Regions from separate parts of the Cellulomonas sp. KU4C genome, predicted to be linked through region 1. Evidence: riboswitches for the same ligand, from Rfam matches in the RefSeq annotation. Region 1 holds a riboswitch; the other holds the start of a gene.

The links. Region 1 has a riboswitch for thiamine pyrophosphate ahead of AC1VL8_RS13770 (YkoF family thiamine/hydroxymethylpyrimidine-binding protein). Riboswitches for the same ligand answer to the same signal wherever they lie in the genome.
Region 2: it holds a riboswitch for thiamine pyrophosphate, as region 1 does, so the genes downstream of both, AC1VL8_RS03950 (thiamine ABC transporter substrate-binding protein) here and AC1VL8_RS13770 (YkoF family thiamine/hydroxymethylpyrimidine-binding protein) in region 1, are expected to answer to the same signal.

The regions. Positions count from the first base shown of each region.
Region 1 is NZ_CP200322.1:2,916,997-2,924,762, reverse strand. Features, by position in the region: gene AC1VL8_RS13785 (ABC transporter ATP-binding protein) at 1-542, opposite strand, end outside; gene AC1VL8_RS13780 (FAD-dependent oxidoreductase) at 703-1,098, shown strand; gene AC1VL8_RS13775 (NAD(P)/FAD-dependent oxidoreductase) at 1,061-1,888, shown strand; TPP riboswitch at 1,924-2,032, shown strand; gene AC1VL8_RS13770 (YkoF family thiamine/hydroxymethylpyrimidine-binding protein) at 2,082-2,759, shown strand; gene AC1VL8_RS13765 (ECF transporter S component) at 2,809-3,384, shown strand; partial or broken gene AC1VL8_RS13760 (ATP-binding cassette domain-containing protein) at 3,374-3,832, shown strand; gene AC1VL8_RS13755 (energy-coupling factor ABC transporter ATP-binding protein) at 3,915-5,084, shown strand; gene AC1VL8_RS13750 (energy-coupling factor transporter transmembrane component T family protein) at 5,081-5,851, shown strand; partial or broken gene AC1VL8_RS13745 (glutathione peroxidase) at 5,887-6,370, shown strand; gene AC1VL8_RS13740 (GOLPH3/VPS74 family protein) at 6,617-7,294, opposite strand; gene AC1VL8_RS13735 (hypothetical protein) at 7,394-7,624, opposite strand; partial or broken gene AC1VL8_RS13730 (ATP-binding cassette domain-containing protein) at 7,636-7,766, opposite strand, start outside.
Region 2 is NZ_CP200322.1:836,205-843,970, forward strand. Features, by position in the region: gene AC1VL8_RS03935 (GNAT family N-acetyltransferase) at 1-55, shown strand, start outside; gene AC1VL8_RS03940 (ABC transporter ATP-binding protein) at 74-1,207, opposite strand; gene AC1VL8_RS03945 (ABC transporter permease) at 1,204-2,928, opposite strand; gene AC1VL8_RS03950 (thiamine ABC transporter substrate-binding protein) at 2,939-4,030, opposite strand; TPP riboswitch at 4,117-4,248, opposite strand; gene AC1VL8_RS03955 (DUF4235 domain-containing protein) at 4,386-4,670, shown strand; gene AC1VL8_RS03960 (SAM-dependent methyltransferase) at 4,783-5,502, shown strand; gene mnhG (monovalent cation/H(+) antiporter subunit G) at 5,604-6,026, opposite strand; gene AC1VL8_RS03970 (MrpF/PhaF family protein) at 6,023-6,493, opposite strand; gene AC1VL8_RS03975 (Na+/H+ antiporter subunit E) at 6,490-7,074, opposite strand; gene AC1VL8_RS03980 (Na+/H+ antiporter subunit D) at 7,071-7,766, opposite strand, start outside.

The DNA.
Region 1 (7,766 bases):
GCGCGCATCAGCTCGAGCACCTCCACCTGGTAGCGCAGGTCGAGGTGGTTGGTCGGCTCGTCGAGCAGCAGCACCCCGGTGTCCTGCGCGAGCGCGGACGCGAACCAGACGCGCTGCACCTGGCCGCCGGACAGGGCGTCGATGTCGTCGCCCGCGAGGTCGGCGATCCCGGCGAGCTCCAGAGCCCGGTCGACGGCGTCGTGCCCGTCGGGGTCGGTGCCGCGCCAGCCCTGCCGGTGCGGGTGCCGGCCGAACTCGACGGCGTCGCGCACCGTGATCCCGGCGGGCGTCGGCCGCTGCTGCGCGAGCAGGGTCACCTGGCGCGCGAAGTCGCGGGCCGACAGCCGGGACGCGTCGGCGCCGCCCAGGGTCACGTCGCCGGCGGACAGCCGCTGCAGCCGGGCCATGCCGCGCAGCAGCGTCGACTTGCCCGACCCGTTCGGGCCGACCAGCGCGGTCACGCGGCCGGCGGCGAGGTCGACGGTGGCGCCGGTGACGACGGGGTCGCCGCCGTAGCCGATGCTGACGTCGGCGGCGGTCATCGCGGCGGGGTGGGCGGGCACGTGCGGGACATTAGCCAAGCCTTACCTCATCTGGCAATCCGCGTCCCGACCGGCGGGCACGTCCCGGCTCGCCTAGCGTGGCCGCAGCACCCCGAGGCTCAGGACCCGGGCCCCGCACGACGACGGAGCGAGGCGCACCATGAGCACCCCCCAGCGGCACGACGTCCTCATCATCGGCGGCGGCAACGCCGGCCTGTCCCTGGCGGGCCGGCTGCGGCGCGACGGGTGCCGGGACGTCGCCGTGGTCGAGCCGGCGAGCGTCCACCACTACCGCCCGATGCTGTCGTACGTGGCGTCGGGCACGGCGACCCTCGACGAGCTGCGCCGGCCGCAGGACGAGGTGGTCCCCGCCGGGGTGCACCGCTACGCCGACCACGTGGTGCGCGTCGACCCCGGGCGGTCCGTCGTGCACCTCGCCGACGGGACGGAGCTCGGCTACGGCGACCTCGCCGTCTGCCCCGGGTCCCAGGTGGACTGGGACGCGGTCCCCGGGTCCCGTGCGGCCGTCGCCACCCCGCACGCCGCGACGAGCTGACCTGCCCGAGCTCGCCGAGCGGACCTGGACGATGCTGTCCGCCCTCACCGCCGGCCGCGCCGTGTTCGCGATCGCGGACCGGCACACCCCGTGCGCCCCGGTCGGGCTGAAGCCGCTGTTCGCCGCCGCCGACCACTGGCGGCGCACCGGCGTGCTCGGGGACATCCGCGTCGACCTGCTCGTCGAGGCCCCGCACCTGGTGCAGCACGCCCGCGCGGACCGCGAGCTGCGCGCGGCCGCGGCGGACTTCGGCGTCCACGTGCGGACCGGCGTGCGCCTCGACGCCGTCGACCCCGACGACCGCGCGCTGCACGTGTCCGGCGACGACGGCCCCGCGACCCTCCCCTACGACGCCCTCTACCTCGCCCCGCCGCACCGCGCGCCGGCGTGGGTCGCGGACAGCGGGCTCGGCGACGCCGAGGGCTTCGTCGACGTCGACCCCGGCACCCTCCAGCACCGCACCCACCCGCGGGTGTGGGGGCTCGGCGACGCGGCGGCGGTCGCGACGGTGCCCTCCGGCGGGGCGCTGCGCCGCCAGGTGCCGGTCGTCGCCCGCAACATCCGGGCCCGGCGGACCCGCGGCGGGATGCGGCGCTACGACGGCTACACGGTCGCGCCCGTCACCACCTCGCTGCGGCACCTGCTGCTCGCCGAGCACGACCGCGACGGCCGCCCGCTGCCGACCCTGCCGTTCCCCGAGCTCGCCCGGCCGCGCCGCAGCCTGCTGCTGTTCGACCGGTACCTCGAGCCGCAGATCTACTGGCACCGGCTGATCCAGGGGAAGGTCTGACCCCTGCTCGTGCGCGCGGCCGGGTGCTAGCGTTCCGGTCGAAGCACGGGAGTCCGGTGAGCCGGGCTGAGAGGGAGTACTCGAACTCCGACCGTTGAACCTGATCTGGGTCATGCCAGCGCAGGAAGCGAATGCAGGGCGCCGGGCACCCGTCCGCCGTCCTCCCGTGCTGACCGACGCACGGAGGACGCCGATGACCGACACCGCCCCCACCACCCTCGCCCGCGCCGCCGGGCCGATCGCCGGGCCGGCCGCCGACCTGACCGCCGACCCGGTGCGGTTCGGCGTCGGCGCGCGCGTCACGGTCGCCGTGATGGCCGACCGCTACGTCGACGTGATCCGCGGCGCGCTCGCCGCCGCCGACCCCGCCGGGCTCGTCCTGCGCACCGGCGACGTCAGCACCTACGCGGGCGGCGACGAGGCCGACCTGCTGCGCTGGCTGACCGACCTGACCGAGGCCGTCGCGGCGTCCGGCGAGCACGCCGCCGTCACCGTGCACCTGTCCCGCGGCTGCCCCGGGGAGGTCCGGTGCGACCTGCCCGGCGGCGCCGGACCTCGCGGTGTCGAGCCGCCCACCGGTCGGCGCACCGGCCGGTTCGCCGCCGCCGAGTGGGCGCTGTACCCGCTCGCCGACGACGTCCGGGCCGGGGTCGAGCCGGACCACATGCGCGACATCGAGGCCGCGATCGCCCTCGCCCGGGCGGGCGGCACCGTCCGCGCCTCGGAGCACTTCGTCACCCGCCTCGAGGGCGACCTCGGTGCGGTGCTCGAGGCCGTCGTCGGCGCGTGGACGACGGTGGGCCGCGGCGTGCAGCACGTCACGAGCCACCTGACCCTGTCGCTCAACAGCCCGTCCCACGCCGGTGCGTGACGCGGGGCCGGGGCCGACCCGGCGGGCTCGTCTCGAGCTCAAGGAGATCGTGCTGCTCGTGATGCTGGGCGTCGTGTTCGGCTTCCTGTACTGGGCGCTCGTCCAGGCGTGGAACGCCCTCGCGGTGCTGATGGGACCGGCCGGCGACCTCGCGCAGCACGTGCTGCTCGGCGGCTGGTTGATCGTCGCGCCCGTGGCCGTCGCGGTGATCCGCCGCCCCGGCGTCGGGATCCTCGCCGAGGTGATCGCGTCGGTGGTCGAGGTGGTGTTCCTGGGCTCCCCCGTCGGTCCGCTGCTGCTCGTCGCCGCCGCGATCCAGGGGCTCGGCAGCGAGCTGCCGTTCGCGCTGGGCCGGTACCGGCGGTTCGGCTGGGCGCGGTTCGCGGTGTCGGGCGCGCTCGGCGCCGGGCTCGTGTTCGCCTGGTCGGCGGTGCGGTTCGGCTGGTACGGGCAGGACATCCTGCTGCTGCGGCTCGGCCTCCAGGTCGCGTCCGGGGTGCTGCTCGGCGGGCTGCTCGCGAAGGTGCTCGTCGACGCGCTGCGCCGGACCGGGGTGCTGGACGGGTTCGCGATCGTCCGCGCGGAGCGGGACCTCGAACCCGCCGTGGTGCGTCGTGACCGCTGACGCCGCGACCGACGACGCCGTGCCGGTCCTGCACGCCGAGGCGCTCGAGGCGGTGTTCGCGACCGGCGACGGCGTCGGGCCGGTCGACCTGCGCGTCGCGCCCGGGGAGCAGGTGCTGCTGCTCGGGCCGTCCGGGGCGGGCAAGTCCACGGTGCTGCGCTGCCTGCACGGCGCCGTCCCGCACGTCGTGCCGGCCCGGGTCACCGGGCGGGTCCGCGTCGCCGGCCGGGACGTCGCCACGACGACCGTCGCCGGGCTGGCCGACGTCGTCGGCGTGCTCGCGCAGGACCCCGAGACCGGCGTGTGCCTGCCCGACGTCGACGAGGAGGTGGCGTTCCCGCTGGAGAACCTCGGCGTCGACCCCGACCGGATCGGCGCCGCGGTCGACCGCGCGCTGGACGTCACCGGCGCCGCGCACCTGCGCGACCGGCGCACCGACGGGCTGTCCGGCGGAGAGGCTGCAGCGGGTCGCCCTGGCCGCGGCCCTCGCGCCCGGGCCCGCGCTGCTGCTGCTCGACGAGCCGACCTCGATGCTCGACGCCGACGGGGTCGCGGCGGTCCGGTCGGCACTGGCCGCCGCCCGGGACCGGACCGGGGCGGGCTGCGTCCTGGTCGAGCACCGGCTCGACGAGCTCGCGGGCGACGCGGGGCTGGCCGGCCTGCCCGGGCGGTGGGTGGTGCTCGACCGCCAGGGCCGCATCACGCACGACGGCCCCGCCGCCGACGTCGCGAGCCGGGCCGGCGCCGACCTGCTCGCCCGCGGCTGCTGGCTGCCGCTCGACGTGGAGCTCGCCGCGGCGTTCGGCGGGCCCGTCGGGTCGCCCGAGCACCAGCGGCGGGTGCTGGACCTCGCGGCCCGGGCACCCGCGTCGGCGGTCGTCCCCCGCGGTGCCGGTCCGACGCTGGTCGCCCGCGGGCTGGCCGTCGCTCCCCCGCCGGCCCCCGGTCGCCGCCGCCGGGACGTCGCCCCCGTGCTGCAGGACGTCGACCTGACCCTCCGGGCCGGCGAGGTGGTCGCCCTGGTCGGCCCGAACGGCAGCGGCAAGTCGACGCTGCTCGCCTGCCTGGCCGGGGTCGCCCGCCCCGCCGCGGGCACGGTGACCGGACCCCGCGCGGGCCTGGTCCTCCAGAACCCCGAGCACCAGCTGTCCCGGACGACCGTGCGCGCCGAGGTCGCCGCCGGACTGCCCCGCGGGCCGGCGACGGACGCGCGGGTCGCCGACGTGCTCGACCGGTTCGACCTCACCGGGCACGCCGACCACCACCCGCACCAGCTCTCCGGCGGGCAGCAGCGCCGTCTCGGCCTCGCCGCGGCGCTCGTGCACGACCGGCCGTTCCTGCTCGCCGACGAGCCGACGTTCGGTCTCGACCGGCACGGCACCGTCGCGGCGCTCCGGGCGCTGACCGCCGCCGCGGCGCAGGGCCGCGGCGTGCTGTTCTCCTGCCACGACCTGCGGGCGGTCGCCGGCACCGCGGACCGGGTGCTGGTCGTCACCGACGGGCGCCTGATCGCGGACGTCGGGCCGCTCACGCTGCTGCGCGACCCCGGGCTGCTGGACGCCGCCCGGCTGCGGGTGCCGCGGGTGCTGCGCTGGCTCGCCGACGCGGTCGACGACCTCGGACAGCTACGGCACGCGCTGCGGGAGCTCGACGACCGGGCGCTGCGCGGCGTCGACGCGCCAGCGGGGGTCGCCCCGTGAGCGCGCTGGCGGCCCGCAACCCCACGGTCAAGGCCGCGGTGCTGCTCGGGGTCTCGCTGGCGACGCTGCTGCTGCTCGACCCGGTCACCCTGCTGGCGCTGTACCTGCTGGGCCTGGTCGTCGTGCGCGCCGCCGCCGGGGTCCGTGGTCGCGCGCTGCTCACGGCGCAGGTGCCGTTCTGGACGTTCGGCGTCGGCCTCGTCCTGGTGAACGCCCTGAGCCGACCCGGCACCCCGGTGCTCACCGGCGCGCCCGTGCGGATCACCCACGAGGGCCTGGTGATCGGCACGGCGCTCGCGCTGCGCGGCCTGGTGATCGGCGTGCTCACCGTCGGGTTCCTCGCCAGCACGCCCCCGCGCGCCCTCATGGTCAGCCTCACGCAGCACGCCCGGCTCAGCCCCCGGTACGCGTACGCGCTGCTGGCCGGACACCGGATGCTCGCCGCCCTGCCCGCGCAGTGGGCGCACATCCGCGCGGCGCACCTGGTCCGGGCGCCGCTGGGCCGCGACGGCCGACCCCGCACCGGCCCGGCCGACCTCGGCCGCTGCGCGTTCGCCCTGCTGGTCGTCTCCGTCCGGGCCGCCGAGCGCACCGCTCTGGCCCTGGAGTCGCGCGGGCTCTCCGGCGGGCCGCGCACCCTCTGGCGGCCCGTGCCCCTCGACCGCCGTGACGCGCTGCTCGCCGCCGGGGTCGTCGCGGTGGTCTCCGGCGTCGTCGGCGTGGGGACCGTCGTCGCCCCGCTGCTCCCCGGGTGGATCCACCCCTGAGGCCGCGCCCGGCCGACGCTGCTAGCGTCGCCGCCATGCAGCTCGACGACATCCCGGTCCGGACGCTCCGCGGTCAGGACACCACGTTCGGCGCGATCACCGAGGGCCGGGTGGCGCTGGTGGTCAACGTCGCCTCCCGGTGCGGCCTGGCCCCGCAGTACGAGCAGCTCGAGGCCCTGCACAGCGCCTACGGCCCGCGGGGGTTCACGGTCGTCGGCGTGCCGAGCAACCAGTTCCTCCAGGAAGCTCGGTTCCGCCGAGGCCATCGAGGAGTACTGCTCGACCACCTGGGGCACCACGTTCCCGATGCTCGAGAAGGCCAAGGTCAACGGCCGGCACGCGCACCCGCTCTACGCCGAGCTCACCCAGGTCCCCGACGACGACGGCAAGGCCGGGCGGATCACCTGGAACTTCGAGAAGTTCCTCGTCGCCCCCGACGGCCGCGCCCGCCGCTTCCGCCCCCGCACGCTCCCCGACGCCCCCGAGGTCGTCCAGGCGATCGAGTCCCTCCTCCCCTGACCCCCGCGGGCGCCGGCTGCCCGCCAGCCCGCGGTCGTCAGCCCGCAGCCGCCGGTCGGCTGCCGAGACAGGACCTGCGCGTCGACATCGGGCGCTGCAGGGTCCTGTCTCGGCGCGCACGCCCTGTCTCGGCACTGCTGCCGGGCGTCACCGCCGAGACCGGACTCCCGCGCCGAAGCAGGGCCTCCCGCGGCCCGATCTCGGCGCGGACGTCCTGTCTCGGCGCGTCCGCCCGGGCGGGCAGCGTCAGGACGATGCCGTCGTGGCGACCGTCGCCGCCGTGATGCCCGCGGTGATCGCCGCGACGGACGCCGCGATCGCGTCCTGCACGGCCTTCGCGGCCCAGGTGCCCTCCGCGACCTGCTTGGCCCGGCGCTTGATCTCCCGCGCGGGGACGCCGGGGTGGTCGACGGCGGACGGGGCCTTGTCGACGGCCGCGAGCAGCGCGACGAGCGCCCCGGTCCGCGCGTCGGGCGCGAGCCCCTGGACGAGCACGGCCGTCAGCGCGCCCCGGACCGCGCCCTCGTGGCGGGTGTCGGCCGCGAGCCACCGGGTGCGCGGGAACAGCCCGAGCACCCGGTCGTCGTGCCGGGTCAGCAGGCCGCGCTCGACGAGGCGGTCGGCGAGCGCGTCCTTCGCGCCCTTGCCCAGGCGGTTGACCAGGTCCGACGCGGACCGCTCCCGCTCGGCCACGCGGGTCAGGGCCGCGCCGAGCACCGGGTCGGCGACGGCGGCACCGGGGTCGACCAGGACCTTCGCCGACGACCAGACGCTGGTCCGCTCCTGCACGTGCACGGCCTCGGCCAGCGCGAGCTCGACCAGCAGCGCGCCGCCGAGCGCGGTGTCCAGGTACGAGGACGTGGGGGTGCCCTTCACGTCGTCGAGCAGCAGGAGCAGCAGGTCCTCGGCGATGAGCGTCGTCATGGCCCGAGGCTACCCAGCCGGACCACCCGCGGGACCGGGCCGGTCAGCGCGTCGCGACGACCAGGACCACCACGGCGAGCACGACGAACGGCAGGGCGGTCAGCAGCTGCGCGCCGACGCCCTGGGCCGGCGCCGCGGTCCGTCGCGGAAGGCGGCACCGAGGGGGTCGCCGTTGAGCCCGGGCCGCTCGCCGGGCAGCCGCGTGTCCGACGTCGGGTGGTCGTCGCCGCGGTCCCGGTCCTCGTGCTCCGCCATGCCGTCCCCCTCGTCGTCGACCAGCCCCGCGCCCGTGCTCCCGACCTGCCGGGTCCCCGGCGCGCCACGTGCCACCCTGCCAGGTCTCAGCCCGCCAGGTGGCCCCACCGCGCGGCGAGATCCGTCCACGGTCCCACGGCCGCGACCGCCCCGTCCTCGAGCACGACGACCCGGTCTGCCCGGGACAGCGCGGCGCGCTTGGACGTCGAGCCGATGA
Region 2 (7,766 bases), 2.1 Mb from region 1:
GCTCGGGTTCCGGCCGGCGGGCGGCTCCGGGGAGTGGCAGCTCCGGCTCGGCTGAGACGGCAGGGGCGCCGGCTCAGCCCCCGACGACCGCCACCGCGCCCTCGTCGGCGACCAGCCGCACCCGGTCCCCCGCCGCCGGGTCCGTGCCGCTCGCGGGCAGCGCGGCGGTGACACGCACGTCCTCGGGCTCGAGCACCGCCTCGACCTCCACGCGTCCGCGACGGGTGCGTCGACCGGCGACGACCGCGGACCGGACCGGCGCACCGTCCGGCACGGGCTCGTCCGCGGCGAGCACCCGCCAGCCGCCCGGCGCCACGGCGAGGGTGCCCGGGACCAGCTCGGCGTCGGGCCCGCCCGGCCCCGCGTCGCCCGGCCCCACGACCGGCCCCGCGCCCGGGCCCGCGCCCGGGCCCGCGAGGAACGTCCGGTACCCCAGGAACTCCGCCACGGCCCGGGTCGCCGGCCGCCGCCACAGCTCCTCGGGTGCCGCGACCTGCAGCAGCCGCCCACCGCCCATCACCGCGACGCGGTCGGCGACGGTGAACGCCTCGTCCTGGTCGTGGGTGACGAACAGGGCGGTGGTGCCGGTCGCCACCAGGACCTCGCGCAGGTCGTCCGCCAGCCGCTCGCGCAGGGACCGGTCCAGGGCGGACAGCGGCTCGTCGAGCAGCAGCAGCCGGGGTCGGGGCGCGAGCGACCGCGCGAGGGCGACCCGCTGCCGCTCGCCGCCGGACAGGGTCGCCACCGGGCGCCGGGCGTACCCGGGCAGTCCGACGAGGTCCAGCAGCTCCGCGACCCGGTCGGCCCGGGCACGGCGGTCGAGGTCGCGCAGCCCGTAGGCGACGTTCCCCGCGACGTCCCGGTGCGGGAACAGCTGGCCGTCCTGGAACACCAGCCCGAAGCCGCGGCGGTGCACCGGGACCGCCGCGACGTCGCCGCCGGCCCACCGGACCGAGCCGCCCGCGGGGGGTTCGAGCCCTGCGACGGCGCGCAGCAGCGAGGACTTGCCGCAGCCGGACGGGCCGAGCAGCGCCAGCACCTCGCCGGCGGGGACGTCGAGGGTCACGCCGTCGACGGCGACCACGCCCGCGGACCCGCGCCCGCCCGGGTAGCGCACGACGAGATCGCGCACCGCCAGCCCGGCCGCGCGGGCGTCGGGGTCGGAGGTCGCCCCGGCCGTCGTCGGGCTGGTCACCTGGTCCGTCACAGCTCTCCTCCCACCGGCCCGCGCAGCTGCTCCGCGAGCGCCATCACGCCCGCGGTCAGCAGCGCGAGCACCACGCCCGCCGCGAGCGCCATCCCGTAGTTGTCGGCGCCCGGCTGCCCGATCAGCCGGAACACCACGACCGGCAGCGTCGGCCGGTCGGGCCGGGACAGGAACGAGGTCGCCCCGAACTCCCCGAGCGAGACCGCGAACGCGAACCCCGTCGCGAGGCCCACCGACCGGGCGACCAGGGCGCCGTCCACGGTGGCGAGCACGCGGCCGGGCGCCGCACCGAGCGTGGCCGCGGCCTCGCGCAGCCGGGGGTCGATCGCCCGCAGCACCGGCAGCAGCGACCGGACGACGAGCGGCACCGCGACGACCGCCTGCGCGACCGGCACCAGCACGCCGGTGCTGCGCAGGTCGGTGGCGATGCCGAACGGGTGCCCGAGCGTGAGCAGCGCGCCGAACCCGACGGTCACCGCGGACACCCCGAGCGGCAGCATGAACACCCCGTCGAGCACGCCGACGGCCCGGCGCGCCCCGGGCCGTCGGGGCCGGCGCGAGACGACCAGCGCCACCAGGCCGCCGACCACGAGCGCCAGCAGCGTCGCGTCCACGGCGACCCGCAGCGAGTTGCCCAGCGCCTCCCACACGGTGACGGTCAGCGCGTTGCGCCCGCCCGTCGTGCCGAGCGCACGGTAGTGGTCGAGCCCCCAGCCGTCGCCGGTGCGCAGCGACCCGAGCAGCAGCGCGCCCAGCGGCAGCGCGATCAGCAGCAGCGTCACGGCGGTGACCGCGGCGGGAAGCGGGTGCGGCCGCCGGGTGCCCGGCTCGGACTCCCCGACCAGCTGCAGCGTCCGCTCGCGTCGCGCCCGGGCCCGACCGGCGACGGCCAGCGCCGCGACGACCACCACGACCTGGACCACGGACAGCACCGCGGCGGCACGCAGGTCGAGGAACTGCGTCGTCTGGATCCAGATCTCCGTCTCGACGGTCCCGAACCGCAGGCCGCCGAGCACCAGCACCGTGCCGAACGCGGTCGCGCAGAACAGGAAGACCAGCGACGCCGCCGACGTGATCGCCGGGGTCAGCGCGGGCAGCGTCACCGTCCAGAACGCGCGGGCGGGCGACGCGCCCAGCGACCGGGCGGCCTGCTCGGGCCGCGGGTCGAGCCGCTCCCACAGGCCGCCGACCGTGCGGACCACCACGGCGTAGTTGAAGAACACCAGCGCCGCGACGATCGCCGTGAACGTCCCGTCGAGGTGCAGGGACCCGAGCGGTCCGCCCTCGCGGAGCAGCGCCCGGAACGCGACGCCGACCACGACGGTCGGCAGCACGAACGGCACGGTCACGAACGCCCGCAGCACCCCGCGCCCGGGGAACCGGCACCGGTACAGCACGTACGCGCCGGGCACGCCCAGCAGCACGGACACCACCGTGCCGATCGCGCCCTGCGCCAGCGTGAGCCCGACGATCCGCCAGGTGCGCGGCCGCGCGAACACCTCGGCGAACCCGGACAGGTCCAGCGCCCCGTCGGCCACGAACCCGCGGCTCACGAGCGTCAGCACCGGCCAGGCGAAGAACACCCCGAGGAACACCAGGGGCACCGCGGCGGCCAGCGCCCACGCCGCCGCGCGGCCCCACGCCCACACCCGGTCGCCCGGGCGCGCGGGCGTCCCCGGCCGGGCGGTGCCGGTCGGGGACGCCTGCGCCCAGGTGCTCATCGTCGCGCCGTCAGCCGATCACGAGGTCGGTCCAGTCGCGGACCCACTCGTCGCGGTGCTCGGCGATGTCCGCCAGCGGCACCTCGATCGGCTGCTCGGCCTGCGGGGCCCACCGCGCCCACTCCTCCGGCAGGTCCACCGCGGAGCTCACCGGGTACATGTACATCGAGCCCGGGATGTCGGCCTGGACCTCGTCGGACAGCAGCCAGTCGAGCAGCTGCTGCGCGCCCTCGGGGTTCTGCGCGCCCGCGAGGACGCCCGCGTACTCGACCTGCCGGAAGCAGGTGCCGAGCAGCGCCCCGGTGGTCGGCTCGCCGCCGCCCTCGGGCACGGTCTCCGGCGGGGACGACGCGTAGGACAGGGCGATCGGCCGGGAGCCGCCGCCACCGCCGCCGGAGAAGTCGGTGTAGTACGCGTCGGACCAGCCCTCGGCGACCTTGAGGCCGTTCGCCGTCAGGTCGGTCCAGTACTGCTGCCAGCCGTCCTCGCCGAACGCGCCGACCGTCGCCAGCAGGAACGCCAGGCCCGGGCTGCTCGTCGCGGCGTTGGTGACCACCGTCAGGTCCCGGTACTGCGGCTGGGTGAGGTCCTCGAGCGTCGTCGGCTCGGGCACGCCCTGCGCGGTGAACCAGGCGTGGTCGACGTTCAGGCACACGTCGCCGACGTCGACCGCGGTCAGCGAGCCCGAGTCGTCCGGCGCGTACGCCGCGGCGTCGGCGGCGGCGGGGGCCGACGACGTGTACGGGGCGAGCACGCCCTCGTCGATCGCCCGCGACGCGAACGTCGTGTCGATGCCGTAGACGACGTCGCCCAGCGGGGCGTCCTTGGTGAGGATCAGCTGGTTGACCAGCGCGCCGCCGTCGCCGGGGGCGACCTGCTTGACGGTCAGGCCGGTGTCCGCCTCGAACTGCTCGAGCAGCCCGTCGCTCAGCGCGAACGAGTCGTGCGTGACCAGCGTGACGGTCCCGCCGCCGGCGCCGGTCGACGCGTCGTCGGACGCACCCCCGGCGACCGAGCAGCCCGTCAGGGCCAGGGCGGTGGCGGCCAGCGCGGCCGGGGCGGTGTGCCGGAGCGTCCGGCGGTGCGCGCGCGTGCGCGTCATGGTGGTTCCTCCTCGATGTGCACCGAGGGGGCCGCCCCGTCCCGGACGCGCACCCGCGCGCGAGCACGGGGCACGACGGCACGAGGTGGCTGAGAATCCCGACTCCCTCCGCCGGTGCTAACCGGATCAGGTTCGAGGGTCTGCGGTTCCGTCCGCACTCTCAGCGTCGGTCGGGTGCCACCTGCGGTGACGCCCGGGACGCTCCCCTGTCGTTCGGGGCCGAGGCTACACCCGGTCCGGCGGGCGTCCCGCACGGGCCCGGTGACCTGCGGCGCGGGGGCGGCGGCACTAGCGTGAGGGCAGCACCGGGCCCGGCAGCCGCCGCCCGGACGACGCACGAGCGCAGGAGGTCGCAGTGGCCGACGAAGAGACCCAGTCCACCATCGCCAAGGTCACCGGCCTGATCGTCGCGGGCGCCGTCGCGTGGCTCGCGACGAAGGCCGTCGACACCGCGTGGAAGGCCGCGTCCGGGCACAAGCCGCCGAAGCCCGAGGACGACGCCGACGACATCCGGATCGGGGAGGTCGTCGCCGCCGCGGCCATCACGTCCGCGGCCGTGACGATCGCCCGGGTGCTCGCGACCCGCGGGACGAAGAAGTTCGCGCAGCGCGTCGACACGAACCGCCGCCTGCCGCGCTGACGCGGTCGCGCAAGGCCCCCAGGTCCCCCCGTCGCGCCCGCGCGCGACGGTAGCCTGGGCCATGCCCTCTACCGACGAAACCCCAGGTCAGCGCCGTGCGACGGGTCGCTCCGTGTACACCGTCGACGACGTCCTCGCGCTCCTCGACCAGCTGTTCGAGGAGCGCGCCGACCGGTGGTCCGACCGCGGCGGCACGGACTTCTGGGACGCGTTCTACGCCGACCGCGGCCGCGGCGTGCCGTTCTTCCGCGACGCCCCCGACGAGAGCCTCGTCGCCTGGCACGCCGACGGCCGGCTGCCGCTCGACCCCGGGACCCGGGTGCTCGAGCTCGGCTGCGGGCCGGGCCGGAACGCCGTCTGGCTCGCGCAGCAGGGCTGCGTGGTCGACGCGCTCGACCTGTCCGCGACCGCGCTCGCCTGGGGCCGCGAGCGCGCCGACGCCGCCGGGGTCGCGGTGCGGTTCGTCCGGGCCGACGTGCTCGGCTGGCAGGGCGAGGCGCCCTACGACGTCGTCGTCGACTCCGGCTGCTTCCACCACCTGCCCCCGCACCGCCGGCTCTCGTACCGGTGGCTGCTGGAGCGCGTGCTCCGGCCGGGCGGGCACCTGGCGCTGACCTGCTTCACGACCGGGCACGCCGGTGGCGGCACGGAGGCGGACGACCTCGACCTGTACCGCACCGGCGGCCTCGGCGGTGGCCTCGCCTACGCCCCCGACGACCTGCGCCGGGCGTTCGACTGGCTGACCGAGGTGGAGCTGCGCCCGATGCGCCGGGTCCGGGACGCGACGACGTACGGCGAGGACCTGCTCCAGGTGGCGCTCCTGCGGCGGTGACGCCTCCCCCGAGGGCGCATGAGACACCGCGAGGGCGTACTCCGCGGAGTACGCCCTCGCGGTGTCGGATGCGCCCTCGCGGTGTCGGGTGCGGCCGCGCGTCAGCGCCGGTCCGGCTCCTCGCTGCGCGGCAGCGACGTGGCCGTGTTGCGGGGCAGGTCCGGGGCGTCGCGCTCCGTGGCCATGTCCTGGGCCTCGGTGAGCTCGTCGACCACCAGCAGGTCCCGGCGCACCTTGCCGGTCCGGAAGCCCGCGCGGCCCACCAGGTGCGCCGCGACGGGCGCGGTGAGCATCTGGAACAGCGCGACCAGCACCAGGGCCCACACCGCCCCGCCGGACCGGAGCCGCAGCGCGAGGCCGACCAGGACGAGGATCAGGCCGAGCACCTGCGGCTTCGTGCCGGCGTGCATCCGCGACAGCAGGTCCGGGAACCGCAGCACGCCCACGCCCGCGGCGAACGCGAGCAGCGCCCCGCCCAGCATGCACACGGCCGCGGCGACGTCGGCGACCAGGTCCCAGCTCATCGGGCACTCCCCTCGTCGCTCGCCGTGCCGTCCTCGGCCGGCGCCTCCTTGTGGTGCCCGTCCTGCGCGACCGCCTCCGCGGTCGACACCTCGGCCTCGACCTCGCGGGCGCGACGGGCCTTGCGGGCGGCCTCCGCCTCCTCCTCGGCGCGGATCCGCTCGGCCTCCTCCTGGGCGATCTCCTCGCGGGACCGGACCCGGCCCTCGCCGGCGGGCTCGACGGACGCGAACCGGGAGATCGTCACCGAACCGACGAACCCGACGAGCGACAGCACCACGAGGATCGGCACCACGTCGGTCCGGCGCTCGGACGCGGCGTACAGCGCCACCGCCGCGACGACCACGGTCACGATGATGTCCAGCGCGACGGTGCGGTCGAGCATCGACGGCCCGCGCTCGGCCCGGATCAGGGCCAGGACGCCCGCCACCGTGAGCAGCGCGGCGCAGATGATGAGGACGACGGTCATGCGCGCACCTCCGCGCGTCGGGCGGCGCGGCGCGGGTGCGGCTCGAGGCCGGCCTCCCGCAGCTCCGCGTCGGAGGCGAACGCGCGCAGCACCCGCTCCTCCTGGTCGAGGACGTTCTGGCGGGCCCGCTCCACGCCGCCGGACTGCTCGACGTCGAGGACGTGCAGGTAGAGCATCCCGGTCAGCCGGTGCGCCTCGACGACGAGCGACCCGGGCACGAGCGAGCACAGCTCGGCGGTCATCGTCAGGTACAGGTCGGAGTGGTTGCGCAGCTGCACGCCGATCACGGCCCCGCGCGGGGTGTGCCGGGGGCGCAGGGCCACCCAGGACACCTCGACGGACGCGTGCAGCAGGTCCCAGACGAACCGGGTCACCAGGACCACGAGGCCCCAGGGGTGCAGCCGGCCGTGGAAGTCGATGGGCGTCATCCGCAGCAGCCCGGTGACGAGCACCGCGACCACGGTGCCGGCCAGGACGTTGCCGAACGACAGGTCGCCCCAGAGCAGCACCCAGACGACGACGAGCCAGATGATCGTCGGCCACTGGGTCGCCAGCCGGTGGCGGCGCGGGTGCAGGCTCATCCGTCCTCCTCCAGGGCCGGGTCGACCGACTCGTCCTCGCGGGTGGCGTCCACCGACTCGCCGGAGCCGCGGCTGCCGTCCGGGAGCACCGCCTGCACGTACACCGACCGGTCGGCGAGGGCGGCGGAGGCGCGCTCCGCGTACCCGTACAGCGGGCCGGCGGCGACGGTCAGGGTCAGGCCGAGCACGACGAGCGCGGCGGCGGAGCCGACCATGCCCTTCGGCAGGTGCGTGTCGGGCAGCGGCTCGGGCGGGGTCTGCCAGAACGCCTTGTTCCAGGCCTTGATCAGCGCGTAGAGCGTGAGGAGCGAGGTGAGCACGCCACCGACGACCAGGGTCAGCGCGAGCCCGGACCCGTCCTGCACGCCCGCCTGCATCAGGCCGACCTTGCCGAGGAACCCGGACAGCGGCGGGATCCCGCCGAGGTTCATCGCGGGGACGAAGAACAGGATCCCCAGGACGGGCGCGGCCTTCGCCAGGCCGCCCAGCGAGTCGAGCGACGTCGACCCGCCCCGCCGTTCGATCAGCCCCGCGACCAGGAACAACCCGGTCTGCACGATGATGTGGTGCGCGACGTAGTAGATCGCCGCGGCCCAGCCGGTCTCGGAGGCCAGGGAGATGCCGAAGATCATGTAGCCGATGTGGCTGACCAGCGTGAACGACAGCAACCGCTTGAGGTCGTCCTGCGCGAC